DNA from 2 places in the Paenibacillus tianjinensis genome. Region 1 is predicted to be linked to the other one. Evidence: riboswitches for the same ligand, from Rfam matches in the RefSeq annotation. Region 1 holds a riboswitch; the other holds the start of a gene.
What was found. A riboswitch is a leader RNA that binds a small molecule or an ion and turns the genes downstream of it on or off. The one in region 1 is predicted to bind glycine.
Positions count from the first base shown of each region.

Region 2: another riboswitch for glycine. It lies ahead of JRJ22_RS28555 (amino acid permease); the one in region 1 lies ahead of gcvT (glycine cleavage system aminomethyltransferase GcvT).

Region 1 is NZ_CP070969.1:5,719,256-5,734,439, forward strand. Features, by position in the region: gene JRJ22_RS26630 (flagellar motor protein) at 1-301, shown strand, start outside; gene JRJ22_RS26635 (OmpA/MotB family protein) at 298-1,179, shown strand; gene gcvH (glycine cleavage system protein GcvH) at 1,353-1,745, opposite strand; glycine riboswitch at 1,928-2,023, shown strand; gene JRJ22_RS26645 (hypothetical protein) at 1,998-2,153, opposite strand; gene gcvT (glycine cleavage system aminomethyltransferase GcvT) at 2,261-3,385, shown strand; gene gcvPA (aminomethyl-transferring glycine dehydrogenase subunit GcvPA) at 3,382-4,734, shown strand; gene gcvPB (aminomethyl-transferring glycine dehydrogenase subunit GcvPB) at 4,731-6,191, shown strand; gene JRJ22_RS26665 (ABC transporter ATP-binding protein) at 6,508-7,524, shown strand; gene JRJ22_RS26670 (ABC transporter permease) at 7,543-8,349, shown strand; gene JRJ22_RS26675 (ABC transporter permease) at 8,370-9,167, shown strand; gene JRJ22_RS26680 (efflux RND transporter permease subunit) at 9,277-12,282, opposite strand; gene JRJ22_RS26685 (L-rhamnose mutarotase) at 12,569-12,895, opposite strand; gene JRJ22_RS26690 (ABC transporter permease) at 13,210-14,370, opposite strand; gene JRJ22_RS26695 (ABC transporter permease) at 14,363-15,184, opposite strand, start outside.
Region 2 is NZ_CP070969.1:6,162,000-6,177,183, reverse strand. Features, by position in the region: gene JRJ22_RS28575 (PLDc N-terminal domain-containing protein) at 1-372, shown strand; gene JRJ22_RS28570 (hypothetical protein) at 388-774, shown strand; gene JRJ22_RS28565 (MarR family winged helix-turn-helix transcriptional regulator) at 880-1,311, opposite strand; gene JRJ22_RS28560 (amidohydrolase family protein) at 1,489-2,766, shown strand; glycine riboswitch at 2,929-3,008, shown strand; gene JRJ22_RS28555 (amino acid permease) at 3,149-4,522, shown strand; gene JRJ22_RS28550 (hypothetical protein) at 4,837-7,284, shown strand; gene mpaD (daptide-type RiPP biosynthesis aminotransferase) at 7,302-8,627, shown strand; gene JRJ22_RS29605 (daptide-type RiPP) at 8,781-8,897, shown strand; gene JRJ22_RS29600 (daptide-type RiPP) at 8,942-9,058, shown strand; gene JRJ22_RS29595 (daptide-type RiPP) at 9,103-9,219, shown strand; gene JRJ22_RS29590 (daptide-type RiPP) at 9,264-9,380, shown strand; gene JRJ22_RS29510 (daptide-type RiPP) at 9,454-9,588, shown strand; gene JRJ22_RS28540 (daptide-type RiPP) at 9,648-9,785, shown strand; gene mpaP (daptide biosynthesis intramembrane metalloprotease) at 9,898-11,055, shown strand; gene JRJ22_RS28530 (ABC transporter ATP-binding protein) at 11,091-11,993, shown strand; gene JRJ22_RS28525 (ABC transporter permease) at 11,990-13,228, shown strand; gene JRJ22_RS28520 (SDR family NAD(P)-dependent oxidoreductase) at 13,246-14,082, shown strand; gene mpaM (daptide-type RiPP biosynthesis methyltransferase) at 14,109-14,960, shown strand; gene JRJ22_RS28510 (TOMM precursor leader peptide-binding protein) at 14,932-15,184, shown strand, end outside.

The sequences.
Region 1 (15,184 bases):
AGTTATGGGACTTATTCATGTACTCAGCAATCTTTCCGACCCGTCCAATCTGGGTTCATCCATAGCCGTCGCATTTACAGCAACCTTATATGGTGTAGCGAGCGCTAATTTAATATTTTTACCCATCGCCTCCAAAATCAAATCCCGCAGCCAAATGGAGCTGAACAGCATGGAAATGCTTCTCGTCGGCATCCTTGCCCTGCAGAACGGGGATCATCCTCAGCTCGTGCGCAAGAAGCTGAGCTCTTTTGTGGCGGATTCAGCAGCAGATAAAGACAACCCTTCAAGAGGCCTGCTATGAGGCAGAGAAACCGGCGCAGCCGCAGGGAAAGCGCACATGAGCCCAGGGACCGCTGGATGATTACCTATGCGGATCTGATTACGCTGCTGCTTATTTTTTTCGTCATCATGTACGCTATGAGCAGCCTGGATACGGAAAAATATAAAATCGTCACCGGATCGCTCTCCGAGACCTTTAAGACCGGGAACCCAGTACTGGAAGGCGGCAGCGGACTGCTGGACGGAGAGAACGGAAGTCAGAACAGCAGCAGCCCCGCAAACGGGCAGGAAGAAGAGATCGGCAGCGGAAACGGCCAAAACACCGGAAAGAGCGGGGACCCGGAATCAGGGAATCCAAATGCTGACACCGGCACCTCCGGGGAGAGCCAGAATGTGCAGCCGTCGGCGCGGGAGCTGGCTTTCCGCGAGCAGGAAGCTAAGCTTGCTGCCTTGATGGGGGTTATTACTAAATATGTCGAAGACAATAATCTTGACGGCCAGATCTTTGTCGCAGACAAGCCGCAGGGCATAGCAATTACGCTGAGCGACCGCTTTCTGTTCGATGTCGGCAGAGCTGAGCTGAAGCCGCCTGCGCTTCCGGCCTTGCGCCAGCTCTCCGGATTATTCCGCGGCATCGGGGCTTCCATCAGCATCGAAGGGCATACGGATAATACTCCGGTATCTGCCGGTTCGCGGTACAATGACAACTGGGAGCTGTCGGGTGCCCGCGCCCTTTCGGTGCTGCGCTTTTTCCTGGACAGTGAGGGGCTGAGTCCTGCTACATTCCAGTATGCAGGATATGCCGACACCAGACCCGCTTACGATAATTCGACTGCAGAAGGCCGCCAGAAGAACCGCCGGGTAGAGCTGATTGTCCTGCGCCAGCTGCAGGAGCAGTAGCATTTTTCAGCCGGAGATCTGAAGATTTCGACCCACAGCAATGCAAAAAGACAGACCCCGCACATAGTGTTTAATCATGTGTGAAATCCGTCCTCAAAATAACGGGTGCCTGCTTCCTTCCGATAAAAGGAGCGGCAGCCGTTTTTGTCTGATAAATTCTATAAATCCGTTTATTATTCCCCGACCAGTTCGCGGTAAGCAGCCGCATCCAGCAGTCCAGAAACCGCCTCATCATACCCGCCGTCCAGCTCCAGTTCAAAAATCCATCCGCCGCTGTATGGCTCGTCATTGATCAATTCCGGGCTGGCCTCCAGCGCATCGTTGATTTTGGTCACCTTTCCTGAGACCGGTGAATATAATTCGGAAACCGTCTTTACAGACTCAATGCTGCCCACACTGTCGCCGGCAGAAATAGCTGAACCCACTTCCGGAAACTCCACAAATACGATATCGCCAAGCAAATGCTGGGCATGATCCGTAATCCCGACCCGTACTATGCGTCCTTCACCCTGCTGCGCCCATTCGTGCTCTTCGCTGTATCGCAGGTTGTCTAACACTTCACTCATTTCAAGCCGCCTCATTTCCGAATTTGGTGTTGTAAATTTAGTTATAGACTAAGTTATCGTCCTCCGCAATGTCAATATTACTGACAGGAAATTTAAATTTGTCATCTTTTTGACGTTTTTTTGTTGACAGCGCAGCTCGATACCCGGTTTAATGGAGACAGCAGAAAACATATCGTTAGCGAATGATGGCATAGGGAGAGACTGTCTCACGAAGACAGCGCCGAAGGAGTAAGCCCGGGACGGGTGAATCTCTCAGGCAAAAGGACCTTTGCCGGACGCATCTCTGGAGAGCATCAGACCCTGCACCCGCAGCGTACTGATCACCAACGGGGAAACCTGCCGGCTTTTGATGCTGTGCAGGGTAACTCTCAGGTACAAAGGACAGAGCGGAAGGCTATTTATGCGCACAGCGCGTATTTGGCCTCCGCTCTGTCCTTTTTTTTATTGCACCGCAACCTTCCGGGAGCGGAATGTCCGCTTTTGCTTGTATGTAATCAGACCAAGGGAGTGAGCACATGGATGCTTTGAAAAGAACGCCTTTTTACGACCTTTATTCCGCTTATGCAGAGGCAAGATGTATTGATTTTGGCGGCTGGGAGCTGCCGGTGCAGTTCACCGGGATTGTCAAGGAGCATGAGGCGGTCCGCCAGCAGGCCGGATTGTTCGATGTATCGCACATGGGGGAATTCATGGTCTCCGGCAGCGGCTCGGAAGCCTTTCTGCAGCAAATGACAACCAATGATGTCAGCCGCCTCACGGACGGCGCGGCGCAGTATACCCTGATGCTCTACCCTAACGGCGGAGTTGTAGACGATCTCCTGGTCTACCGCCTCGGCGAAGAACGCTACATGCTCGTCGTCAATGCCTCCAACATCGACAAAGACTTCCAGTGGCTGCAGGAGCATCTCACTGCTGAATACAGCGGAGTCAGCCTGCAGAATGTCTCGGACGACACACTGCTGCTGGCACTGCAGGGCCCGCTGGCTGAAAGCATCCTCAGTGAAGTCACTTCGGCTCCGGTCGCCGAGCTGAAGCCTTTTCACTTCATCGAGCACGCCATGGTCTGCGGCGTAGAGGTGCTCGTCTCCCGTACCGGTTACACCGGCGAGGATGGCTTCGAGCTGTATGCCCCGCAGGATACAGCAGCCGTCTTATGGAACGGCCTGCTGGCAACCGGAAGCAAGCACGGACTTACGCCGGCCGGCCTCGGCGCGCGCGACACGCTCCGCTTCGAAGCAAAGCTGCCGCTGTACGGCCAGGAGCTGTCGGCGGATATCACCCCGCTGGAAGCGGGCGTGCAGTTCTTCGTCAAGCTGGACAAAGCCGGCTTCATCGGCAAGGAAGCGCTGGTGAAGCAAAAGGAAGCCGGCCTGCCCCGCCGCCTCGTGGGGCTGGAAATGATCGACCGGGGTATCCCCCGCTCCCATTACCCCGTCTACGCGGATGGCGTGAAGATCGGCGAAGTAACGACCGGAACCCAGTCCCCGACACTCAAACGCAATCTCGGACTTGCGCTGCTGGATGCAGCTTATAGCGAAATCGGCACAGAAGTTTACGTGGAGATCCGCGGCAAGCAGCTGAAGGCTGCCGTTGTCAAAGCACCGTTCTACAAAAAGAGCCAAGGAGTGAAGCCGCAATGAAACACCGCTATCTGCCCATGACTGAACAAGACCGCCAAGAGATGATGAAAGCGGTCGGAATCCAGTCCATGGAGGAATTGTTCTCCGATATTCCGCAGGCTGTCCGTTATCAGGGCACGATGCCGATGTCGGAAGCTCTGGATGAATACGCTCTGCTCCGCCACATGAAAGAATTGGCCGACAAAAATGCCAATTTCGATACCCATGCCAGCTTCCTCGGCGCCGGGCTGTATGACCACCATATCCCGGTTGTGATCAACCATGTCATTTCCCGTTCCGAATTCTACACCGCTTATACCCCCTATCAGCCGGAGATCAGCCAGGGCGAGCTGCAGGCAATCTTCGAATTTCAATCCTACATTTGTGAGCTAACAGGCATGAAAGTAGCCAATGCCAGTATGTATGACGGCGCTACTGCTTTCTCGGAAGCGGCTGTCCTGGCAGCAGGTGCTACGAAACGCAAGAAACTGGTTGTTTCCCGCACGGTTCACCCGGAGGCACGCCAAGTGCTGCGCACTTCGGCCGGCGCCTGGGGTCTGGAAGTCGTGGAAATTGACTATAAAGACGGCGTAACCGATCAGGCTAAGCTGGCTGAAGCCATCGACACTGATACGGCTGCCGTATTGGTGCAGTCCCCGAACTTCTTCGGGGCGATTGAGGACCTCGGTGCCATCGAACCGCTGATCCATGCGGTTAAAGGTCTGTTCGTCGTTAGCGCCAACCCGCTGGCGCTGGGCGTTCTGGAATCGCCGGGCAAGCTCGGGGCCGACATTGTAGTCGGCGACGCGCAGCCGCTTGGTATTCCCGCATCACTCGGCGGTCCAACCTGCGGCTTCTTCGCCGTAGCGGAGCCGCTGATGCGCCGCATGCCCGGCCGGATCGTCGGCCAGACGGTAGACCGTAACGGCAAACGCGGCTTCGTCCTGACCCTTCAGGCCCGCGAGCAGCATATCCGCCGCGAAAAGGCGACTTCCAACATTTGCTCCAACCAGGCGCTGCTGGCGTTATGCGCTTCCGTATACTTGTCCGTGATGGGCAAAGAAGGCATGCGCGAGGTTGGCGGGCTCAATATCCGCAAGAGCCATTATGCCGCAGGCAAGCTAGGAGAATTGAATGGTGCAGCCCCTGCGTTTACCGCGCCGTTCTTCAATGAATTCGTCCTGAAGCTTCCGGAAGGAAGCAGCGTCAGCGAGATTAACTCGAAGCTGATTCAAGCAGGTTTTATCGGCGGTTATGATCTGGGCCGTGACTATCCGGAGCTTAGCGGACATATGCTGATTGCCGTCACTGAGAAACGAAGCAAGTCTGAAATCGACCAATTCGCCAAGCTATTGGAGGGCTGTATATGAAACCGGAACAAAGTCTGATCTTTGAGCTTAGCCGTCCCGGCCGCTCAGCCTATTCCCTGCCGGTATGCGATGTTCCCGAGGATGAAGCAATGGAGTCGCTGATTCCGGCCGGATTGCTGCGCAGTGAGCCAGTTGTACTTCCGGAAGTATCCGAAGTGGATGTTATCCGCCATTATACTGCCCTTTCCCGCCGCAACTTCGGCGTCGACAACGGCTTCTATCCGCTCGGCTCCTGTACGATGAAATATAATCCGAAGATTAATGAAGATGTCGCCCGCTTCCCGGGACTGGCCAAGATTCATCCTTACCAGCCGGAGAAAAGCATTCAGGGCGCACTTGAACTGATGTATACCCTGCAAAAGGATCTGGCCGCACTTACCGGTATGGATGCCGTCTCGCTCCAGCCTGCCGCCGGAGCCCATGGCGAATGGACCGGCCTGATGATGATCCGCGCCTACCATGAGAGCCGCGGCGAGACCCGCACGAAGGTCATCGTGCCGGATTCCTCGCATGGCACCAACCCGGCCAGTGCCGCAGCTGCGGGCCTTACAACCGTAACGATTCCTTCAAATAGCAAAGGGATGGTTGATCTTGAAGCCTTGAAAGCAACAGTCGGCAGCGATACTGCTGCGCTAATGCTGACCAATCCGAGCACGCTCGGCTTGTTCGAGACGCAGATCGTAGAGATCGCAGCGATTGTCCACGAAGCCGGCGGCCTGCTGTACTATGATGGAGCCAACTCCAATGCGATCATGGGCATTACCCGTCCGGGCGATATGGGCTTCGACGTCGTGCATTTGAATCTGCATAAGACGATGAGCACCCCGCACGGCGGCGGCGGTCCGGGAGCCGGACCTGTCGGCGTGAAGGCGAAGCTGATTCCGTTCCTGCCACAGCCCACGGTAGTCCAGAACGAAGACAGCAGCTTCTCCTTAAACTACGGCGGACCGGAATCAATTGGCCGGGTCAAGGCTTTTTACGGCAACTTTGGTATTCTCGTCCGTGCTTACGCCTATATCCGCACCTACGGACCGGACGGCCTGCGTGAGGTTTCCGAGAACGCTGTGCTGAATGCCAACTATATGATGCACCGGCTGGCGCCGTATTTTGAAATCCCGTACCCTGGGGTCTGCAAGCATGAATTCGTCATGTCCGGCCGGAACCTCAAGCAATACGGTGTGCGTACACTCGATGTAGCCAAACGGCTGCTCGACTTCGGCTACCATCCGCCGACCGTCTACTTCCCGCTGACCGTCGAAGAGTGCATGATGATCGAGCCGACCGAAACTGAGAGCAAGGAAACACTCGACGGCTTCATTGAAACGATGATTCAGATCGTCAAGGAAGCCCAGGAGACACCGGAGATCGTGATCAACGCTCCGCACACCACTGAGATCAGCCGTCTGGATGAGACCCAGGCTGCGCGGAAGCCGGTATTGAACTGTTCCTGCGGCTAATTTATAAGCTATAAACAATAAACAAGCGGCTAATCCCGAAGTCCTGACAGGCCTCGCGGATAGCCGCTTTTTTTCAATATATATATTATTTCGAGCGGAAGATCTTTCATTGCTGCAGCATCCAACTAACTCAGCGGCTATCCCGGTCTGCATTAAGGACCGCCCGAGAGCCGTTTTTTTTTGGCAACATCCGCTACGGTCCAATATTATTTTTCAGTTATCGATTTAATCTGATAGTTTTCGACATTTGCCTAATGCTATATTTACTGGACATGTCTTTTGAGAGATGACAATCCAGGATGAAGGAGGATTACCCTTGAGTATTATTGAAGCCAGAGGACTGTCCAAGTCCTTTCTGCAGGCGGTGAAGGAGCCGGGGCTAAAGGGAGCGCTCAAGCATCTGCTCGTGCCGAGGAATATTACCAAGATCGCGGTGCAGCCGCTGGATCTGAGCATTGAAGCCGGGGAGACTGTTGCCTACGTGGGGCCGAACGGTGCCGGCAAGTCCACCACGATCAAGATGCTGAGCGGCATACTGATGCCCTCTGCGGGCAGTATTTCTGTAAACGGTATCAATCCGTATAAAAAAAGAATGGAGAACGCCGCCCAGATCGGCGCCGTCTTCGGCCAGCGCACCCAGCTGTGGTGGGATATCCCGATTGTTGAATCTTTTTCGCTGCTGAAGGATATTTACCAGATCCCCGAACCGGTGTACCGGACAAATCTCGACCAATTTATTGAACTGCTGGGGATGAGCGAGTTCATTCACTTATCCGCCCGCAAGCTCTCCCTGGGGCAACGCATGCGTGCCGATCTGGCCGCCGCCCTCTTACATAACCCGCCCATTGTCTATCTGGATGAACCGACGATCGGCCTGGATGTCTCCGTGAAGCAGAAGATCCGCGAATTTATCAAAAAGATCAATCAGGAACAGCATACTACCGTGATGCTGACCACCCATGATCTAGGCGACATTGAAGACCTGTGCAAACGGCTGATTATCATTGACCACGGCTCGATCATTTATGACGGCAGCCTGAGTGAGGTGAAATCGCGTTTTGCCAAAAGCCGGGTGATTTTCTTCCAGGTGGGCTCCCCGATGCCGGAGCTTTACGAACAGCTGGCACAGACCGACGGGATGAAGCTGGAGCTGCAAAGTGAACAGGAGTTTTCGGTCTCTTTTGACCGGTATGAATATACCGCCAGCGATGTGGTCAGCCGGGTAATGCGGCATGGGGAGGTCATTGACTTCCGGATGGAGGATGCCAACATCGAGCAGGTGATTAAGGCCGTCTATGACGGAAATCTGGTCCTGAATCAAAGCGGTCAATAAGGAGGTATAGCCACAGTCATGTCTGCCATTCAAATAAAGAAATACAGGAGCATTGCCAACCGCTCCCTGCAAAATGTGCTGGCCTACCGGACCTCTTACGTCATCGGCTTCCTGGCGAATGCCGTGAATCTGCTGGCGATCTACTTTTTATGGCATGGGATTTACAGCGGCCGGGCAGAGGTCGGAGGCTATAGCTGGGATCAGATGAAAACCTATCTGCTAGTCACCTTTTTGGCCAATTCCGTGCTCTCCTGGTACTCCGAAACGTCCATCTCCGGTAAAATCCTCGACGGAAGTGTTGCCGTAGATTTGCTGAAGCCGATTGATTTCCAGACCGCCCGCTTCTCGGAGACACTTGGGGCCAGCTTACTCGAAGGCGGAATGAGTGCCATCCTGCTGATTCTGTTTGCTTCTTTTCTATCGGGGATCACGCTTCCGCATTCGCTGCTCGTATATGTGCTGTTTGCCTTAAGCCTGCTTGGGGCGATTCTGGTGAAATTCGGCGTTGTGTATCTGGCGGCATTGCTGTGCTTCTGGTCTACCGGCTCGATGGGCATCGTCTGGACCCGGATTGCTGTCACTAACCTGTTGTCCGGAGCGCTTGTGCCGCTGGCCTTTTTTCCGGACTGGCTGGAGCGGCTGGCGTTATATCTGCCGTTTCAGAGCATCATTCATACGCCGACCATGATTTTTCTGCAGCAGACCGGTACCCTGGAAAGTCTGAAGCTGATCGCGCTGCAAGCCTTCTGGGGAATTGCGTTATGGATCGCCGGCAAAGGCATGTGGAACTGGGCGGTCCGCCAGGTAACAATTCATGGAGGCTAAGTCGAAAGGAGTGATGACCGGTGCGGGTGTCACGAATGTTCTATCTGTACAGAAGGCTGTACGTGCAGCAGCTCAAGGCCATTCTCGAATATAATAAGGATTTCTACATCTTAATGTGCTCCGCGGCGCTAACACAGGTGCTGGGTTTTGTCTTCCTTTGGGTGATCTATGACCGGATTCCCGACATCAACGGCTGGCAATTCTGGGAAGTGACGTTTATGTATGCGATGATTTTTGTGACTGAGGGCGTGGGCTCGTTATTTTTTGAAGGCACCTGGCGGATGGGCAGACTGGTAAATATGGGCGAGCTGGACCGTTATCTGCTGCGGCCGGTACCTGTAGTACTGCAGGTCTTTTGCACAGGTATCGGAATCAACGGCCTCGGCAACCTGCTCATCGGCGGAGTGATTATCTGGCAATCGCTGGTTCACGGGCATATCCACTGGACTCTGGGCAAAATCACCATTACCCTCCTGCTCCTGCTTACAGCGGTGATTATCCGGGTATCGATCAATCTGGCTGCCAATTCGGCTGCCTTCTGGATCAAAAACGCCGGCAATGCTTTTCCGCTGATGGTGCATAATCTGGCTGACCTGGCCAAATATCCGCTCACGCTGTTTCCGCAGGCGATTCGAGTGTTCGTCTCGACTGTACTCCCTTATGCTTTCATCAGCTTCTACCCGGCAACCTATATTTTCGGCAAAAGCGATTGGTCCGGCTGGTGGATGCTCGCTCCTGTCGCGGCGCTGGGAAGTGCGGCGGCCGCGTATGGCATCTTCCGCTTCGGGCTTTCGCGCTATGAGAGTACAGGAAACTAAGCGGCCCAAGCAAGTATTAAGCACAACAAATAAGAGCAGTGCGGAGATTCCGCACTGCTCTTATTATTTACCATTACTGCGATATTCAGAGTTACCTTTCAAGCCTTGCCTAAGCGGCAGCTCCGGATTTGACAGCCCGCTTGCGTTCCTTGGCCGATTTGCGGAAATACAGCAGCTCATAAATAGCCGGTACAACCAGCAGCGTAAGCAAGGTTGCTGCGGTTAAGCCGCCGATGACTACAATCGCCAGACTCTGCGAGACGATGCTTCCCTGCTCGGAATGTCCGAACAGAAGCGGCAGCATAGCGCAAATCGTGGCAATGGCCGTCATCAGAATCGGGCGCATCCGTGTGCCGGTTGCTTCCAGAATGGCTGCGCGGATTGTCATATGCTCCTCGTTCTGCTTAATCCGGTCAATCAGCACCACCGCATTCGTGACTACGATTCCTATGAGCATCAGCGCACCGAACAAGGCGGTGAAGTCCGGAGTAACACCTGAAATAATCAGCGCTACGATGGCACCGATGGCCGCAAGCGGCAGCGAGAACATAATAGCCAGCGGTGCACGCAGTGTCTTAAAGGTCAGCACCATGATCAGGTACACCAAACCGATGGAGATCAGCGCGGTCATTCCAAGATCGCTGAAGTCTCCGGCCTGGTCGGCAGAAGCACCTCCGGCAAACAGGGTTACACCTTCCGGCAGCGTGATGCTGTCCGTCTGTTTTTTGATATCGGCTCCGATTGCCGACACTTTCTTCGGATCAACCTCTGCGGTAATGCGCACATAAGGCTTACCGTCCTTATGATAGAGCATCGCCGGCTGATCTGTGACTTCCAGAGAAGCAACATCAGAGAGCTGCTTCGGACCGCCCGCGGTCATAATGGTGAGCTTTTGGAGATCCTCCTGCGACTGTGGTTTCAATACCGGCTCCAGCAAGACGGACGCCGGAGAACCATCGAGCTCCATCTGACCCAGCGGAACCGGGTTAAGCATTGCGCTCAGCTGCATGGAGATTTCCTGGGCGTTGGCTACTGCGGGATCAACCTTGAAGGCAAATACCGGTTTGGTATCCTCCATATTACTGCTGACCTTCTCCACGCCTTCTATACTTTCTATTTTGGACGCTGCCTCTTTCGCAACCTTATTAATTACGGCGAGATCATCGCCGACGATATCCACATATTCACTCGTTGAAGTAGAGCCCATCATGCTGGCTTCATTCGCCGTCAGGGTTGCCCCGGCATAGCTGTCCTGCAGACCGCGGATATGGTCAAGGAAAGCCTGAGCATCAGCATCCTCCTTCATCATTACGGTATAGTCCACCTGAGTCAGCGAGGTTACACTGCCCCATCTGGCCGAATCCGCGCTGTTCCCGGATTGCATGATCACCGTCTCCGCCTGCGGCTGGCCCATCATTTCCTGCTCCAGCTGTTTGCCCTTCTCCAGCACTTCCGTTACCGGAACATCGTTGGGATAGACGAGCTGAACGGTTACCATACTGGCATCCGAAGCATTAAGCGCGCCCTTAGGCATATTAATATACGCGGCAATCGAACCGACCAGCAGTACGAGACCCAGTGTCAGCGTAATCCACTTGCGGTGAAGGTTCCATTCCAGGAAACGGCTGAACCACTTGGCAGGCTCATGCTCCTTCATCGACGAACCTCGCAGCAGCCATGAGCTCAGAAGCGGCACCACGGTGAGCGCGACTACCAGGGAAGTGAGCAGGGAATAGGTTACCGTTAAGGCAAACGGCAGCAGGAAGGCCTGCAGGCCGCCGCGCAGCAGTCCCATCGGCAGGAAGACCGCGACCGTGGCAAGCGTCGAACTGGTAATCGCTCTGGCGACCTCACGGGTTGCACTGATCACCAGATCCTTCGAAAGGGGCTCCTTCTGCAGCCTCCGGTAAATATTCTCGATCACCACGATACTATCATCGACCAGACGTCCGACCGCAACGGCCACACCGCCCAGTGTAACAATGTTCAGCGTAATACCGGAAACATTAAGCAGATACAGCGTCACCGCTAGAGACAGCGGAATCGAGACAGCCGTAATCAGCGTAGCCCGGATATTGCGCAGGAACAGCAGAATGACGACCGTTGCGAACAAAGCACCGAGCAGAACCTCACGCATCATACTGTTAACCGAGGTGACCACCATATCGGAGGTGCTGAAGATCACGGAGAGCTCGGCATTTTTTACACTTTTATTAATACTGTCTGCAGTGTCACGTACCTTCTCACCCACATCAACCGCATTGGCACCCGCCTCTTTGGTGACTATGGCGAACAGCACATCCTTAGCATTCGAGCGGCTCACGCTCTCCTGGTCTACTTTTGCTTCCACGGCAGCAATATCCTGCAGGGTCACGCCGGCAGCTACGGGAAGCTTCTTGAGTGTATCGATGCTGTCAATCGAGGACACAACGTTCACATTGCCCGTCTGGCCGCCAATGGTCTGCTCACCGATGGATGCCGACACGCTGCGGCCTTGAAGCAGTCCCAGCACCTGGGCGGTGGATACTCCCTTGGCTGCCATCGCCTGCGGATCGAGCTTCACATTGACCTGCGGGCTGGTTTTTCCGTAGAGTGCTACACTGGCTACCCCGTCGATCTTCTGCAGCTCGGGAATGATCGTGTTCTCGGCGATCGCCAGATTATCCTTAGTAAGCCCCTCATCGAAAGACAGGGTCGCCTGGCTGACAGGAATCATCGAAGTGTTAAGCTGAACGATGAAGGGGTCCATAACTCCCTCCGGGAAATGCAATGCGCCGACGGCCTTTTCAACCTCCTGCGCGGCTTCCTTCATATTGGTCTTCCCGTCAAAATAAATGTCAACCTGCGCATACCCGTCACCGGAAGTAGACATCTGTTCGGTTTTGCCTTTCACCGCTGAGGTTGCCGCCTCAATCGGCTTCGTCACATTACTTTCCATGGCATGGGCATCCTGGCCCGGGCCCAGTACGGTAACTGTCACCTGCGGATTATCAGCCTCCGGCATAAATTCCATCGGCAATGAAGTATAACTCAGCATTCCCACCACAAGCGCCATAACGACCAGAAGACCCACAGCCCCCTTATTGCCGAATGACCATTTTGTTAACCACGTCATTTTTTAAATCCCCTTCCACCCCAGTATTTTAGTTTAGCTTCTTATGTCTGTATCCGTTATGTATGAACTGCCGCTTTCTTGCTTTAGTGTAGTGTCTTTTGAGTAATGTCAAAACCGCCTGGCGGAGGGTTTCGTACTCCGTCTTAGGTCTGGGTTCTTCCCCCTCCCGGGACAGAGGAAAGTAAAATTCTAGGTGTCCTTACAAAAGAAAAGAAGAGCCCCGGTACTGGCTCTTCCTTGTAAACTATCTATCCGGTTAACACGATTGATTATACCGAAGAGTCTCCTACTCCAGATAAAACACCTCTCGAAGCGGCTCCATCGGCGTTTCTTCATTGAAATCAAACGATCCCTCCACCATCTTCGAGGTTATCGCGTTCCATCTGTTGCAGGCTTCGCTCTGGGCAATGTAGGCAAAGGCAGCCTCCTTATCTTCACATTCAAAGCAGTAGAAAAATTGATTGCCGTTCTGAAAAATCGAATAATTAGTAATACCCGCCTTGCTGTGCTCCTCCAGAATCTCCGGCCAAGGATTCAAGTGCATCTGTACGTACTCCTCCAGACACTCTTCCTTCACCCGCCAGGTCCAAGCCAACTTATTGCTGTTCTCCATCTCATAACCTCCTAAAAGTATGGTGAGCATAGACTTTAATAAATAGCTAGTAGGCTAAACTCTCGAAAGGATCTGCATGGCATTGCCTGGTGAGCCTGTACCCGGTTGACTTCATTTATGTATTAAGCGGTTTGATATACCGTGGCGTAAATATTCCATCTTGGCGGCCCTCTCTTATGATACCGTTTACATTGTAGCTTTAGCAACTATTTTGCGAGAATAAAAAGTAAACCTGCTGCTCCCGGTCACTTTCGACTAGGAGCAGCAAGCCCCGCTAATTCACAATGACTATGAACTTGAACGCGGCTGACGGCTTAAGCGCTGATACCTGCCTCATTAGGCCGGAGAGTCGCAGATCCGAAAGCCAGCAGAATTGCCGCCATCAGGCCGAGCACCGCAAACGGGAGCCACAGCTCATTCCAGCCTCCGCCGGTCGCGGCAATGTCTACCGCCTGGATAGCCCACTTCTGTGGAGTGAAATTGGCAGCCTTCTGCATATATTCCGGCATGATGGAGAGCGGCCAGAAGCATCCGCCCAGCATACAGGTCGGCGTAAGAATGAGCGCGTTCAGCATTCCCGCATTCCGGGGATTGCGGATCAGGCCGGCTACGGTACCGGCGATGCCCATCGATACAAGCATAAATGCAGCCAGCACCAGGAAATACAGGTACATTGGAACTTCATAGTCATAGCGCAGAACCCATTTGCCCAGCGACAGCACAACTGCAATCTGAATAACGCCAACCAGAAAGCTGCCGAAGAAGTTGCCCAGGGCAATTTCATATGCACGGACGGGGGCACTGTACATTCGCATCATCGTCCGGCCTCTGCGGTCATCTATAATTAAGTTTACCGTACTTGTTACCAGGTTCATCAGGAACATCAGCGTCATGCCCGTTATAATTCCCAGTGTCTGCCGGGGATACAGATCATAATCGGTCCGAATACTTCCTACGTTATGCTGCTCCGCCTGCTGCAGAATCGCGGTAAACTGCGCCTCAGGCTCACCCTTAGCGGCTGCTCCCTTCACCGTCCCTGCCGTCACCAGCATTTCACCAGCGATAGCTGCAGCTTTCATTTTGATCAGAATCGAATCCTCCGATGCTTTCAGCTCGTAGACGGTCAGCTGCGGCTGAGTGCCGTTCAGCAATTCCGCTGTGTAGTCCGCCGGAATCAGGAGTCCGGCCACTCCCTTCTGCCCGATTACACTTTCCTTCATCTTCTTCTCATCACTGCTCTCCACCAGCTTGTAATCCCCGGTTTTCTCCAGTTCGGCCAGGAGATGTTTCCCACCGGCGCCGGTATCCCTATTGGTATACAGTAAGGTTGGATTAGAGCCCTCAGCTACGCCTCCGGTAATCGAAACAATTCCTGCGACTACGATACTCGGCAGCAAAATATACATGAGCATCCCTCTGCGGGTGCCGATGGTCCGTTTGACCATATTCCAGCCGATCGTCAAAATATTATTCATGGTAACCCACCTTTCGGTATGTGAACAGGACCGCGCTGAACAAAACGAGGCAAATAACCGACATTACCAGCAAATTCGGTAAAATCTGCCCGAACCCGGAATGCAGCATCATCCGGATCATGGCCTGCAGCTCCCAGTGGTTTATCGTAAATGTACCTACGCTGTTCACCCATGCATCCGGAAGCGGGGCCATCCCCCCGCTGAGAAAGGTCATGACTACCGTAACAATGTTGATGATATTAATCGCGCTAGTTCTTGTTTTGCTGAACATGCAGATGAGAATGGAGAAGGTCATCGAGGCAATAATCATCAGCAGGCAGAACAGCATCAGCAGGCCCGGGCGGTTGCCCCAGTAGACACCGAACAGCACATCGGTAAAGAAAATAATTGCCGCACACTGCAGCACCGTCACCACACCGACTCCCAGCATTTTGCCGATGAACAGCTGTGAGCCTTTTACCGGCATGGAGTTCATGCGGAAGAGGGTGTGGCTGTCTTTCTCGCTGAACAGAGAGTGGCTAACGGTAAACCCGCTGTACAGCAGAAACATCAGCAGCATGGAGGCCGCATAGAACTGGGAGGCAGTATAGGTTTTCCCGCCGTTGTTAAGGTCCCCGAGCTTCACCGCAGACTGCTCAGCCGCCACCGGCAAAACTGCCGTGAGCGCTGCCGGTCCTAGCGTAATTGCTGCAGCCTGCCTGTAATTGATGGCGCTAAGAAAATTGTCAAACACTGTCCCTGCAACGGTATTGTCACTATGGTTTTTGCCGAGAATGAACTCCAGCTCCGCCTTTCCGCCGCTTTGCACTTCCGC
Region 2 (15,184 bases), 440 kb from region 1:
ATGAGACTTGAAAAGTTTATTTTCTGGGCGTTTACGGCAATTGTAGTATTGGGATTTGGTGCTCTTTCCTTCGCAATGGCTCCTTATATGGATGATGCATTCGAGGACGATTCTGTATGGGTCTTTGTGATAGTGGGATTGGTGGTGCTTTTTATTGCTTTAAATGCGCTAATTGCTGTGTTCATCTACAAAGACGCTTCAAAGAGAAATATGAATGCCTGGCTGTGGATGTTAGCCGTCATTTATATTCCGAATTTTATCGGACTTCTAATCTATTTGTTCGCCCGCCGGCAGCATCACTCTCTCTCGGAAACGGAACCGAGGAATAAACCGATACAATGTCCTCACTGCGGAAAGTTAATCCATTCTTAAGGGGTGTCAAAAGAGATGAAGAGGAAATGGGTGTTTTCGGGGATTTTAGTCCTTGTGATTGTAACGATGCTGGCTGCTTGCGATAAGAGGTTGATGTTTGTGGGTTCGAGCTCCAGCACTAAAAATAAGATTGCTGCTTCCTATAAGCTGTTTACTGGTACGGATGAGAAGAAGATTAGCCTGAAGAAGGGCGATACGCTTGCTGTTGACTATCAGTCCGAGGTTAAAAAAGGGGAACTGACAATAAATTTTTACGATCCCGATAATCAGCTGGTCCAGAGCATAAGTACTAACGAGTCAGGAAATGAGAAGATTGAAGTAAACAAGGACGGAAAGTACAGGTTTAAAATTAATGGTAAGCATACCCAGGGCAGTTACAAAATAACGTACAAAATTGAATAGTTCTGCGTAGAGACACCGGGCGGCTGCTTTCTCTTACCAAAAGTTACAGAAGAAAGCAGCCTTGGAGCTTATCATTAGTACCAATGAAATTCCCTGCTTTACAGGCTACATGGTCGTCTTCACTTTGATTAATAACTTCATGAAGGTCTCGCTTTCTTCCTCAGTAAGGCCCCGGGTGATGCTGTTCTCTACTTCCATGAATATTTCGTCGAATTCTTCGACGAGATCGGCCCCTTTTTGCAACAGGTATATTCTTTTTTGCCGCTCGTTCTCTTTGGGAATCTCCCGTTTAATGTACCCCTTTTTCTCTAAACCTTGCAGCATACTGGTAATACTAGCCCCTGTACGGTTAAAGTGATCAGCCAGATCCTTTTGGATCACGCCTTTGTCCTGATTTTCAAAAATGTAGCCCATCATCTGCCCTTGTTGAGTGTTAAGTCCCAGCTCCGATAATCTGGCATTGGCCATGCCTCTGATCTTCATCCCGATGTCCCGGATGGTATCGGAATAAGGGGTGTGCAAAGCTTGTTTCGTCATCCTGTGCCTGACTCCTTTGGGATAGGTTAAAACCTAATGATAAGATCATCTTAATTTTCGGAAGCTAAAATGTCAAAGGCAAACTGTTAGAATACAATTAATCTTTATATTGACAGTTAGAATTCAAATTGTTATATTCCAATCATAAATTACATTTGATTCTAGGAGGCTAAAACAATGATTACCGCAATCACCAATGTGCGTGTATTTGACGGAGAGAAAGTGATCAGACCCACTTCGGTTCTGATTGAAGGCGAACAAATTCTATCGGTAGGCGGAGAAATACCGGAGCATGCGGATATTATCGACGCAGAAGGAGGGACTTTACTGCCCGGTCTGATGGATGCTCACGTTCACACCTCCGTAGAGGGCCTGCGGGATGCACTCAAATTCGGAGTGACAACTGAACTGGAAATGATGGGCGGGTTCACCCAAAGCGGCCGCGAAGCACAATTGAAAGGGATCGAGGATATTGCCGATGTACGGTCTGCCGGAATGGCGGTCACACCTCCAGGCGGGCATCCCGATGAACTCATGCCGGGGGATGGCGAAATCCCGGATTTTGTACTGAAGGAACTGGAGAAGATGAGCGAGGAAGACCGTAGCGCCATGCTGGCCGCCCATGCGCATGCTCATGATCATGGAGAGGCACCCACGGTAACCAACCGGGAAGAAGCACTGGCATTCGTAAACGAACAAGTAAGAGAAGGAGCCGACTATATCAAGATTATGATTGAAGAAGGGACAGTATTAGCGGCTTCTGGACTGCCTGTCCTAAGTCAGGATATTCTGAGAGCCGCTGTAGAGGAAGCGCACCGGCATCACAAGATTGCGATTGCCCATGTATTGACTGCCGAATCTGCCCGGCAAGCCATAGAAGTCGGGGTTGATGGACTTGCCCACTTATTCATTGACCGGCCGGAAACTACTCCGGATCTGGTGAGAATGATTGCAGAGGCCGGCGCTTTCGTTACACCATGCCTTGTCTTGAATTCCTCGATTATCGGTAACTCTGCATCGGAATTGGCGGGGGATCCGCGTGTGAGCTCCAAGCTCAGTCCGGAATGGATCGATACGCTGAATGCCAGCTTTAATACTTACCCTCAGGGCAGCATGGAAGATAACTACCGGAATGTAATGGACCTTCATCGCGCAGGCGTAGATATCCTGGTGGGCACGGATGTATCCGTTCCGGTTCCATCGCTGGGCGGACTTGCCCATGGAGCCAGTGTGCACCACGAGATGCAGCTATTAGTAGAAGCGGGATTCACACCCGTAGAAGCCCTTCAGTCAGCCACCTCGAAAATAGCCCGCCGTTTCAGCCTGACTGATCGCGGATATATCGTAGAGGGGGCGCGTGCGGATTTGGTCTTGGTTGACGGGGACCCGACAGCAAATATCTCGGACACGTTATCGATTCGTGGAGTATGGCAGCGCGGTATCCGGAGCAATTGATTATTTGCCTGGTCTTACTGGATCTATTTGCCACCAACCTTAAGGAGACTTTTATCACTGCCGCCATACTCACATCGCAAGTAATATGTTAGAATATCAGGAAGGCATTACACTTAACTTCATAATTCGCAAGCTATGATTGCTATGGATCACACTATAGCAGGAGCAGCTTCTGGAGAGACTGCGGGTAACCGCGGCGCCGAAGGGTTCACAATCTCAGGCAAAAGGACAGAAGAGTAAGGAATATGTATTTGTTATGCTGACAGCTGTCAGCGTGGCAGGTATTATTTCATATTCTTATGAACCGGGAGATTGGATGACATCCAATCTCTTTTTTTTTTATTTGCATCATTGCATTGTATTCATTAAGGGGGAACTGGGTATGGCACAAACAGAATTAAAGAGAGAGCTGGCCAATCGGCATGTTCAGCTGATTGCAATCGGCGGCACAATTGGTACGGGATTATTCTTAGGCTCGGGCAAGGCGATTCAGCAGGCAGGTCCGTCAATTATGATTACGTATTTAATCGTAGGGATTGCGGTGTTTTTTGTGATGAGAGCACTGGGTGAGCTCCTGTTGTCCAAAGCGGGTTATCAGTCGTTCACGGATATTGCCGGAGATTATCTCGGACCCCGGGCCGCATTCATCACCGGATGGACTTATTGGTTCTGTTGGATTATGACGGCTATGGCGGATGTCATCGCGGTTGGCGTATATGTCCAGTATTGGTTTGATATCCCGCAGTGGGTACCTGCTATCGTCTGCCTGATCATTTTATTAGGGCTTAACTTATTGACCGTCAAAAACTTCGGCGAACTCGAGTTTTGGTTTGCTCTAATCAAAGTCATCACGATCCTCGCCTTAATTGGCATTGGGGTTATTTTACTGGTAATGGGATTTAAGACGGATGCAGGCTCAGTAACGGTACGAAATCTCTGGGAACACGGGGGCGTATTCCCGAACGGTGTTAAAGGGTTCTTATTTTCCTTCCAAATGGTAGTCTTCGCTTATGTCGGTGTAGAGCTGGTGGGCGTATCGGCGGCGGAAACCTCCAATCCCGAGAAAAACATACCGTCGGCTATCAACAAAATTCCTCTGCGGATTCTATTTTTCTATGTGGGCGCGCTTTTTGTTCTGCTATGTATCAACCCGTGGACGGAGCTCAATGCGTCGGAAAGCCCTTTTGTGAAAACCTTTAGCTTAGTAGGGATTCCAATCGCCGCCGGTGTCATTAATTTCGTCGTATTAACCTCAGCTGCTTCCGCTTGCAACAGCGGGATGTTCTCAACAAGCCGGATTCTCTATAATTTAGGCAAGAACCGGCAAGCATCCGCTCATTTTTCCAAATTGAATAAGAATCACGTACCTGGAAACTCGCTGTTCATTTCAACGCTTGTTATTTCGGCAGGCGCTCTATTGAGCAAACTTATCCCGGAGCAGGCTTTTGGAATTGTGACCACGATCAGTGCCATTTGTTTTATATGGGTTTGGGGCGTCGTGCTTGTGTGCCATATCAAATATAAGAAGACCCGGCCGGAATTGCAGGCTGCATCCAAATTCAAAGCGCCTCTAACGCCGGCAATAAATTATGTGGTTCTGGCTTTGTTTGCTGCGATTCTCCTTATTATGCTGATTGCCGAAGAAACACGTCCGGCGTTATTGTTTACTCCGCTATGGTTTGTTCTCTTATATATCTTGTATCCAAGACCAAGCAAAAGGGTGAAGGAAAGCAGTATAGCGACGAATATCGAATAGATAGTAGATATAAAGGACACTCGCCAACCTGTTGGCGGGTGTCTTTTTGTGGTACGCCCAGGTGCAGGCCGCAAAGCGCGGGCTTCGGGGTATAATGCCGGATGCGCGGCAAGGTTTGCGTGTTATGCGGCAGAGATGGCGGCCCGGTTGCGGTGCAAAAAGCGCAATGGATTTGTGGGAAAGCGTATATGGGTTTTCGGTGTAGAATTGGAAAAAATAGATTATGATGAATACATCAAGAACAACACGAACTGATAAATACTAGTTGATAGATGAATTCATAGGAAGCCTAAACGGAGAAGGGGCCTGAGGACATGTACGGTAGACCGTTCGGACGCGGGATGACAATCGCTTACTTTCAGCAGCATACAGCCCGCTTGTTTATAGCAGGTGACAATCTGGATTGCCGGTATGCAAGAACATACTTGAAACAGAATGGCATCACAGCAACCCAATATATGCAGAACAACTTGTCCACCTTGTATGAAGCAGCGGAAGAGCTGGCAGCTATGGGTAATGAGAGAATTGCTCTGTACGTGACTGCAGCGAACTATCGGCTGTGCCGCAGCCTGACGGAAGCAGTAAAGGGAATGGACGAAGGTATCCGGATCGTATGGTTCGGCGATGGTCTTGGCATGAACGGCATCCGGCTTCCTGCCGGCACCGCTGCCGACGGACTGATTCTCTGGGAGCCGGAGCAGACACTGCTCCACCTGGCCAAAGCAGACGACGGCTGGGAAGAGGCGGTAGAGGGCTTCATTCCGGCAAGCCGGTTCACTGACTGGAGCGGCGCAGCCGGAAAGGCAGTATCTCAGCTGGATGGCGAGGGCAGCGCTGATACCCGACTGGACCGGCTGAACGGGATATGGGAAGAGGCTTTGAAGCAGCGCTGGCCGGTGATTTCTTCTATTAAATGCGCGGATAGAAACGGGTATGGGCATAACATCCGCACCCATTCCAAGGAACGTTTCAGCGAAGATCTGAATCTTGCGCTTCAGCAGCTAGGACCGGAAAGGCAGCTGTCCCTTGAAGGATTTCATTACTTGGCCGGGAAGAGGGGCAGAGCAGCAATCTGCGAGGCACTAGAAGCGTCCAGGCAGCTGACAGCAGGGTACAGCGCCGAGATACCGTTGGAATGGCTCCTGGAGCAGAGTGAATATACCCGGTTGCTGCAAGCGGGCATTATACAGATCATTATTAGAATTCCGCTAACAATGAATAAACTTCAGTATAATGAAGCCTTTCAATTAACAGAGATTCTGAAGAGAACATCTGCCGGGGTTAAGCTGGCTGCAGTGCTCATAGATGAAACGACGGATCTTCTGGAAGACGAAGCTGAGAATACAGCAGCTCTGTTGACCCATTGGGTGAATGAAGGCCTTCTGCAGGCCGGTGATGTGCAGCTTGATACCGCAGGGCTGGCACCGGATGAGCATAAGGTTCCTGTGCCGGAGTCCATAGCAGCATTCCTGCAGCGGAATCTTCGGCAAGAAGAGGAGCAGGCGCTGATTAACGGGTTCATGGCATACATGACCGGACAATATCCGCATCAGGTGCTGGGCAGCGGAGTTAAGCATATCGGTTATCCCGAAGGAGAATGGAATCAGGCAACGGTGCAGGGGCTGGCAGAGTATTCGGCAATCAACAGCGCCATTCTCTTCGAGTATAACCCGGTCAGAGTTCCTTCTTCTACGAATACGATATACGCCGGACCGGAGGGGGTATGGAAGCGGGAGAACGAAGCTTATCTGGAATGGGAGCGCCAGTCCGAGCAGAACTCCTACTACTTATCCAATGCACACCAGATTAACCGGCTGGGCGAATGTGAATATGAGCTGCAATTAAACGACTTTCTTCATATGGAACCGCTGGAGATCCGGCAGCTGCAATATTCCCGGGCTCAGGAAATGAACGTTGCGCCATCAGGCAGAGAACCCCGCTTTCAGTTGTTAAATCTGGAAAGTGCGGAAGACATGGACCGGTTTCTTGAAGACGTAGAGCTGTTCAGCAAGTCCGGCATGTTCCGGTACGCCTATGAAATACAGGCGGATCTTATGGAGAGCTGCCGCTGGTCGGGGGTACATTCGTGCACAGCCAGACAGCTGCCCCGGATCTTTATTGACGGCGATGACCGGATATCCCCCTGCCGGGGCTGCGCCGTCATCGGCCGGGTGGGAGATTCACTGGATCAGCTGTTAACCCAGGTGTCTGTGGTTTCAGAGGAGGAGCAGCTGCTCAGGGGCTGCCGGACCTGTGAGATTAAGGATTCCTGCTCCAAGTGCAGCTTCCTGCCCGAATATTTAAACCGTCAGCAGTACTGTGAGCTGCGCAAGAAGCACAAGCTGCTCCACCGCTATATGCAGATGGTGCAGGTATTTAAGGGCCTTAGTAAGTATGCCCGTTCACTTCAGAACATCGAAGTCCACGAGCTTCGCGTCTCTCTTCCGGCATGTACACATCTCTGGAAACAGCCGGAGCCGCATAGGCCTGTGAGCACAGCGGTGCTTGAGACGGTATTCCTCTTCTTCATTGGAGATCAGCCGATGCTGTTCCATGCGGGCAGCCAGAAGCTGATGAAGCTGAACGAGCCGATGGCGCTGATGCTGGAAGGATTGATGAGCGGTGCGGAGAGAACAGAGCTGGAGCAGGAACTGATGGCACGCTATCAGTTGGATGGTGAGTTTGCAGCCCGCCTGGTTACACAAGCGCTTGGCTTGTTCGCTAAGGAAGGCTGTCTGATGCAAGCAGCGAGGGCTGTATGAAAGGAGGGGGTACCCCTATGTTAACGACAACCCGGCAATACCCGATGGTGCATCCGCTTAAGGATGTCCGGCTCGGAGACGAGGTTACTTCACTTGCAGCAGGGGAAGGCATCTACGTGCAGGATACGAACGGTAAAATGTATATCGACGGGATCAGCGGACTGTGGAATGTATCCCTGGGTTACCGTCATCCCGGAATACGCCAAGCGATCATAGAGCAATTGGATGCGCTGCCCTATGTGAATCCCGTGGATTACAGCAATCCGGTTACCCTGCAGTTTGCCGAGAAGCTGCTGCAGCTAACACCGGATAATCTGACTAAGGTTGCCTTCACATGCACCGGTTCGGAATCCGTGGAGCTGGCGATCAAACTAATGCGCAAATACCACCAGCTGCGGCATCAGCCGCATAAGAACGTCATCACCGTTCTGGACAAATCGTACCACGGCAGTTATTACGGCTCCATGAGCGCCAGCGGGATCGATCAGGAGATTTCTGAGAGCTATGGTCCGAAGGTACCCGGCTTCCTGTTCCATCCGGTGCCTGTGTGCAGGCATTGTACACCGGGCACCATCGCCGGGGATTGTCTGAGCAGACAACTCGGTCAGCTGGAAGCATTATTTGCCCGGGAGGGGCATGTGATGGCCGGATTCATGCTGGAGCCGATCATCGGCTCAGGGGGGATTATTCCTATTCCTGAGGCTTATCTGTATAGGCTCAAGGAACTGTGCCTGGAGCACGATGTGCTGCTTGCCTTTGATGAAGTGGCTACGGGGATGGGGCGTACGGGCAAAATGTTTGCCTTCGAGCACAGCGGGGTTACCCCTGATATTCTCTGTCTCTCCAAGGGGATTAACAGCGGCTATTTACCGCTGGGGGCCACCCTGTTCAGTGAAGCGATACAGCAAGCCTTTGCGCTTGCAGGCTCCCACATTGAGCATCTCTCCACGCAGAACGGCAATCCCATCGCTTGCGCAGCCGGAATAGCTACGCTGGAAGCGCTGGAACAGCCGGGCATGCTGGAAGCGGTAAGTGCAAGAGGACAGCTGCTTCGTTCCGCTCTGGATCAGGCGCTGCAAGGCAACCCTCTATATCTGGAGGTAAGGGGAAAAGGCCTGATGATCGGCGTTGCGCTGCGGAGCAGGCATCGTGCAGAGGAGTGTCTGCCGCCAGAGGAGCTGGCGGATATTGCCGGCAAGCTGAAGCGCCGGGGGTTAATCGTATATCCTTTCCACACACCAGGGTTAACCTCCGGGTTCCATCTGTTCCCGCCCTTCATTATCAAGGAGGAGGAGGTGCTGGAGATCGTATCGATCGTCCGGAAGGTACTGGGAGGGAGGTGAGAATAATGCCCCACCACCGGCATGAGCCAATGGTTTGCTGGAAACTTGACACTTCGGATAACGGAACAGAATATACAGTTTTTCGATCTGCTCTATCCTTCAGAAACATTCGGCATTAAACTCTGAGCTTGACCTTGAGAGGAGGTGAGTATCATGCAAAAGAATCTTTCTCTGCAATTCGAAGAAATGGAAGCTGTAACAGCTCCGGACTGGAAGGACATCGCAATCGGTATTGGTATCGGTGTAGGTATCGGCGTAGCGCTGACTTAATCTGAAACGACCTGTTAGCTGACCTTGAAAGGAGGTGAGTATCCATGCAAAAGAATCTTTCTCTGCAATTCGAAGAAATGGAAGCTGTAACAGCTCCGGACTGGAAGGACATCGCAATCGGTATTGGTATCGGTGTAGGTATCGGCGTAGCGCTGACTTAATTTGAAACGACCTGTTAGCTGACATTGAAAGGAGGTGAGTATCCATGCAAAAGAATCTTTCCCTGCAATTCGAAGAAATGGAAGCTGTAACGGCTCCGGACTGGAAGGACATCGCAATCGGTATTGGTATCGGTGTAGGTATCGGCGTAGCGTTGACTTAATCTGAAACGACCTGTTAGCTGACCTTGAAAGGAGGTGAGTATCCATGCAAAAGAATCTTTCCCTGCAATTCGAAGAAATGGAGGCTGTAACGGCTCCGGACTGGAAGGACATCGCAATCGGTATTGGTATTGGTGTAGGTATCGGCGTAGCGCTGACTTAATATCAGCAGCGGTAGTAACGGAGACAATGTTCACTTTATAACAAACAAAATTTATTTAATGGAGGAGAAGTTCATGATGAATCAAGCGCTGGCTTTGCAGTTTGAGGAAATGGAATCTGTTACAGCTCCGGGAGACGGTGCATTTTTGGCGGGTGTTGGCGTAGGTATTGCGATTATTACCGGTACGGCAATTGTGGTGTTGACCTAATTACGGAAATGGCCTGACCGGCTGTACTTACTAAATCCAATATGAGGAGAGAATCGAAGATGAATAATGGACTGGGTTTGCAAATGGAACTGCTGGAAGATGTTGCTGCACCGGGCAGCGGAAGAGATTTCTTTGAAGGCGTGGCCGTTGGAGTGACCATCGCTGGAGGCGTAGTCGCAGTTATTGCTTTGACCTAATAACAATTAATATTTCCTAAACCTTTGGGAAGCCTCTTCTGCTTGGAAAAGACGTATTCTGCCCGGGCAGGAGGGGGCCCCTATTATAAGCGGCTTGAGAGGGTGAGAGAGAATGGAATCTGTTACACATCTTGAATTTCATGAGACTGAAAACAACTATTTCTTAGTTCAACATATATCCAGCCACAGGTTTGTAAAGCTGGGCCTCCGGGAGACCGAGTTCCTGCGCTTTCTGTTAAGCGAAGCGGACGGAGAAGAATATTCGGGAACACTCACTGAGACTGAACGCGAATATATGACCGGGAAGTTTGCGGAGTGGGGCTTTCTGAGCCATCCCTCCGAAGCCGGGGAGTCGCCGGCAGCGCGCAAATGGAGCTGGAACTGGAAGATAGAGGATCTGACCGCGATCAAGTTTCTGACGGTTAACCCCGATGAGTGGCTGACCGCCCTGCGTCCGGTGATCCGGCGCCTGCTTCATCCGGTTACGATGGTCATCTACGTCTTGATCATTGCAACGGCTATGGGCCTGCTGGTTAATGACTCCTCCATACAGGCTATTCCACAGCTGGGTGCAGGCGGATACGTTCTGATTTATATTATGCTGCTGTTGACGACCGTTGTTCACGAGTGTGCTCACGGCATGGTGTGCATGCATTACGGAGGGCGTGTCACCAGGCTGGGAGCGATGCTCTTCTATTTCAGCCCGGCCATGTTCTGCGATGTTAGCGACACCTATACCTTCAAGAAGAAACGGCATAAACTGGCTGTTCTGTTCGCAGGTATATTCAGCCAATGGCTGATGACTTCCGTAGCGATGATTCTTTACTACAGCTTGAGTTACAACGGGATTAAAGTGCCGGTGCTGCTATATTACGGCCTGGCAAATCTGGGACTCAGTGTACTGAACATGCTCCCTCTGGTCAAGCTGGACGGGTATTGGATGCTTAGCCACGCCCTTGGCATCGTGAATCTCCGCTCCAAGGCATTCGCCCTTCTGTTCAAAGGATTGGTGCCGCGGAAGAGGGCAGTCCAGTCAGCTCCAAGTATAGCGCCGTCAGGCGCAGGAAGGAAGGAGCGCTCCATATTGCTGGCTTACGGACTGCTCGCATCGCTGTTCACCCCATGCTTCTGGGGATGGGGAATATACAGTATCCAGCAGCGGCTGTACTCCCTGATAGGGGCAGTGAGCTTCATAGTGACCGGAGTATTATGTCTGGTTCTGCTCTACCATGCAGCCAAGTTTGCGAAGAAGCTCGCTAGCGGGGTATAGAAGGCAAGTTAATGTGAAGAAAGGTGGACTACACAATGACACTTGAAGTTAAACAATTGGTCAAAACGTATGGCGAGACAAAGGTACTGCACGGGATATCCCTGAAGGCTGCCTCGGGCAAGGCGTTCGGGCTGCTCGGCGGCAATGGTGCCGGCAAGACGACGACCATCCGCTCGATTCTCGGCCTGCTTGATTATGATGCAGGCGAGGTACAGTGGGAAGGGATGCCGATCACAGCCAACCGCCCCCGCATCGGTTACTTGCCTGAGGAACGGGGATTATACCCGAAGGAGAAGGTCAGTGAGCAGCTTGTGTATTTTGCCAGACTGGAGGGCATGAGCCGGGCCGGAGCCATCCAGGCCATGAGGCGCTGGCTGGAGCGTCTGGGAATTGAGGAATATGAGCACAAAAAAGTAGAGCAGCTCTCCAAAGGAAATCAGCAGAAGGTCCAGATTATTTCCGCCCTGCTGCATGACCCTGAGCTGATCATTCTGGATGAGCCGTTTAGCGGACTGGATCCCGTAAATTCCGAATTGCTGGCCTCTGTGGTCAAGGAGCTGATTGGTCATGGAAAAACACTGATTTTCTCCAGTCACCAGATGGGCCATGTGGAGCAATTCTGCGAGGACATCTGCATCCTGAAGCGGGGACGGATGATGGTATCCGGTAATCTGATGGATATTAAACGTTCATATGGCCGAACGAATCTTCTGCTTAGAAGTGAGCGCGACCTGTTGCCCCATCTGGTGTCCTACGGGCTGCCGGCGGAACGGATATCTGTAAGTGCCCATGAATGGCAGCTGGAAATTGCCCATGAGGAGCAGGGGAATCAGCTGCTTCAGCAGCTGACCAGAGACGGGATTAACCTGCTGAAGTTCGAGATTAAGGAACCTACGCTCCATGAGATCTTTATTGAAAAGGTAGGTGAAGTATCATGAGACAATTCGGGCTGGTATTTACCTATTCCTTCATGGAACGCCTGCGTTCCAAGGCCTTCAAAATCATGACGGTGATTATGATTGTGCTGCTGGCTGCGCTGATCATCCTGCCTAAATTCCTCAGTACTGCAGCTGAGACGACAGACGGCGATATTGTAATTCTCGATCAGACCGGCATCGTGCACAATACCGACGGCTTTAAGGAACAGGTATCAGACTCTTATACGTGGCGGGTCATTCAGGGGGCCGATCTGGCTGCCGAGCAGGCTAGACTGGAGAAAGAGGATGAAGTGCTGGGGATTGTAACCATCACGGAGGAGAATCATCAGCCGGTGCTTACCGTGACAGTCAACAAAAAGGATGATTCCTCGGCTTATCTGGGCCAGCTGAATTATTACGTCCAGAATCTGTATACAATGTCCCAGCTGGAGCGGCTGGAGCTGAATCAGGCGGACAAGGAGCGGGTTACTGCCTCGCTGAAGGTACAGATCGAAGAACTGAAGGCCGGCAGTAAATCGATTACGACCACCTATATGCCGATTTATCTCATTACTTTCTTGCTCTATTTCCTTATTTATCTGTACGGCGGAAATGTCGCTACATCTGTCTCAGTGGAAAAGGGCTCGCGGGTAAAAGAAATTCTAATTACCAAGGTGAAGCCGACCCAGCTGTTATTCGGTAAAGTACTGGGCGTCGGGCTTGCCGGACTGCTGCAGTTTGCCATCATTATCGGTGCAGCCTGCCTGATGCTTTCGGTTAACGGGGGTGGCACGGACATAGAGCTGCTTGGTTTTCAGCTTGACTTCACCTTCCTTGATGTTAAAACAATCGTGGTGCTGAGCATCTTCTTCATCTTGGGCTATTTCTTCTATGCTGCATTGTTCGCCGCTGCCGGTTCGCTTGTCAGCCGCAGTGAGGAGATTAACCAGGTGACGCTGCCGGTATCCCTGCTGTTGATGGGAGCGCTTGTGCTTGCTGTGTTCAGCATGATGAATGTGGATGGATCGCTTGCGACGATTACTTCCTATATCCCGTTCTTTACCCCATTTGTGATGTTTGCCCGGGTAGGAATGTCCGATCCGAGTCTGATGGAAATCTCCGTTTCAATTGGTATCCTGCTGATTACTACGCTTGCCGCATGCTGGCTGTCAGCCAAAATCTATCAGATCGGTGTACTGCTCTACGGTCAAAAGCCGAGTCCTAAGCTGATCTACAAAGCAATGAGATCTTTATAAAAAAGAGGAGGGATCGTATGGCGCTTGATTGGATTGCCAAGGAGCCGGATTATATGCTTCGTTCGCATACTGAGGATGCTCAGGTCCATACCGGCAGGGAGCTGACCGGCCAGTGGACACTTGTTACAGGGGCCAGCCGGGGGATTGGTGCGGAGATTGCCCTTCAATTCGCCCGGGCCGGCTCCGATCTGGTGCTGACGGAGCTGCCGCAGCTGATGGATCAGCTGCTGGAATTTGCCCGAAAGCTGGAGGAAGAGCATGGGGTCGAGGTAAAGTGTGAAAGCCTGGACCTTCGCGATATCGCGGGAATTGAGGCCTGCATCAGTGCTATGGAGCAGCAGGGTGTGGAGCTTAGTTATCTGATTAACAATGCCGGAGTAAACCTGTTGTCACCGGCCCTTCATTTGTCGCAGGAGGATTGGGATTTCGTCGTCGACACCAATTTGAAGGGCACCTTCTTTCTTACCAGAGAGGCTGCAAAAAGCATGGTCAGGAAGAAACGCGGCTCCATTGTCATGATTGCCTCGCAGCACGGTGTTGTCGGCAATGAGAACCGGGCACCTTACTGTGCCAGCAAGGCGGGAGTGATTCATCTGACCAAGGCGCTGGCTATCGAGTGGGCGAAGTACGGAATTCGGGTAAATGCGGTGTCACCTACATTTGTAATCACGGATGCCAATGAGCAGCTGATCCAGGACCCGCATTTTCAGCGTTCGAATATGCCGAAGGTGCCGCTTCGGAAGTTTGCTCGTCCTGAGGACGTGGCGCAGGCCGCATTTTTCCTGGCTACGGACGGGGCAGGGATGATTACAGGCCATAATCTTGTTGTCGATGGCGGATGGACCATTATATAAACTGCAAATGAAGGAGGCAGAAGCCCATGTATTTCGGAGTTTTTCAGGAATTGCGTAATTTGAATATGCCGGGCAGTGTTGATTTTGATCTGTACGAGGGCTATTATTCTGAATTTTACGAGGCGGTTACCGGCCGGACGGATTATGATATTGCACTCATTCTGGAGCAGGCGGGGAAGCTGGCGGAAGGGCGCAAGGTACTCGAGCTTGCCTGCGGGTCTGGCAGAATATTAATGCATCTGGCCAACCGCGGATTCAGTGTAACCGGCTTGGACCTGTCTGAAGACATGCTGAAGATTTGCCGGAAGAAGCAGGCCCAGTTGCCTGCCCGGTTAAGCAGCCGGATTGAGACGGTGCAGGGTGATATGACGGATTTCAAGCTGGGTGAACGGTTTCCGCTGATTGTGCTGTCTGCTACAAGTATCAGTCTGCTGAGAGAATTACATGATTTCAAGCGGATGCTGGGGACGGTAGAGCGGCATCTGGAGCCGGGTGGACGGTTCATTTTCGATTATGTGCTGTCTAATCAGAGCCACAATTCCGATTACCGCGGCGGAAGAATTAATAGTGTTACGCTCAACCTGGGTCCTGACCACAAGCAATTCGTCCTGATCGGGGAAGAGGAGAACCTGCAGCAGCAGAGCGCCGTTATGAATTTTTATGCCGAAGTGATCCAGAACGGGGAGACCAAACGGATTTTCGGTTCTACCTTCAAAAAGTTTTTTGCTGAAGAGGCTATTCTGCAGGCGATTGAAGAGTCTGCGTTCCGCATTGCAGAGTCGCATATGTACAAACTGGAAGGCGACGAGAATGTGAGATGTCTTGTCCTGGAGAGAGAGGCGGATTCGTATGAGCAAGATCACGATCTTGTGCACTGAAGACGGCATCAATTCCGGGGACCCCATCGAGGCGCTGCTCAGCGGACTCGGTGTTCAGGTCAATAAGGTGAATCAATTTTCGGAGGTAAGTGCAGATGCGGAGCTCGTCATTGTGCTGCAGGCAGAGCAATGGGGGGAAGACTTCAACCGCTATGCGCTGGAGCATCACATCACCTGGCTGCCCGTCAGATTCTCGCATTCCGCCGGAAGAATCGGCCCCATTC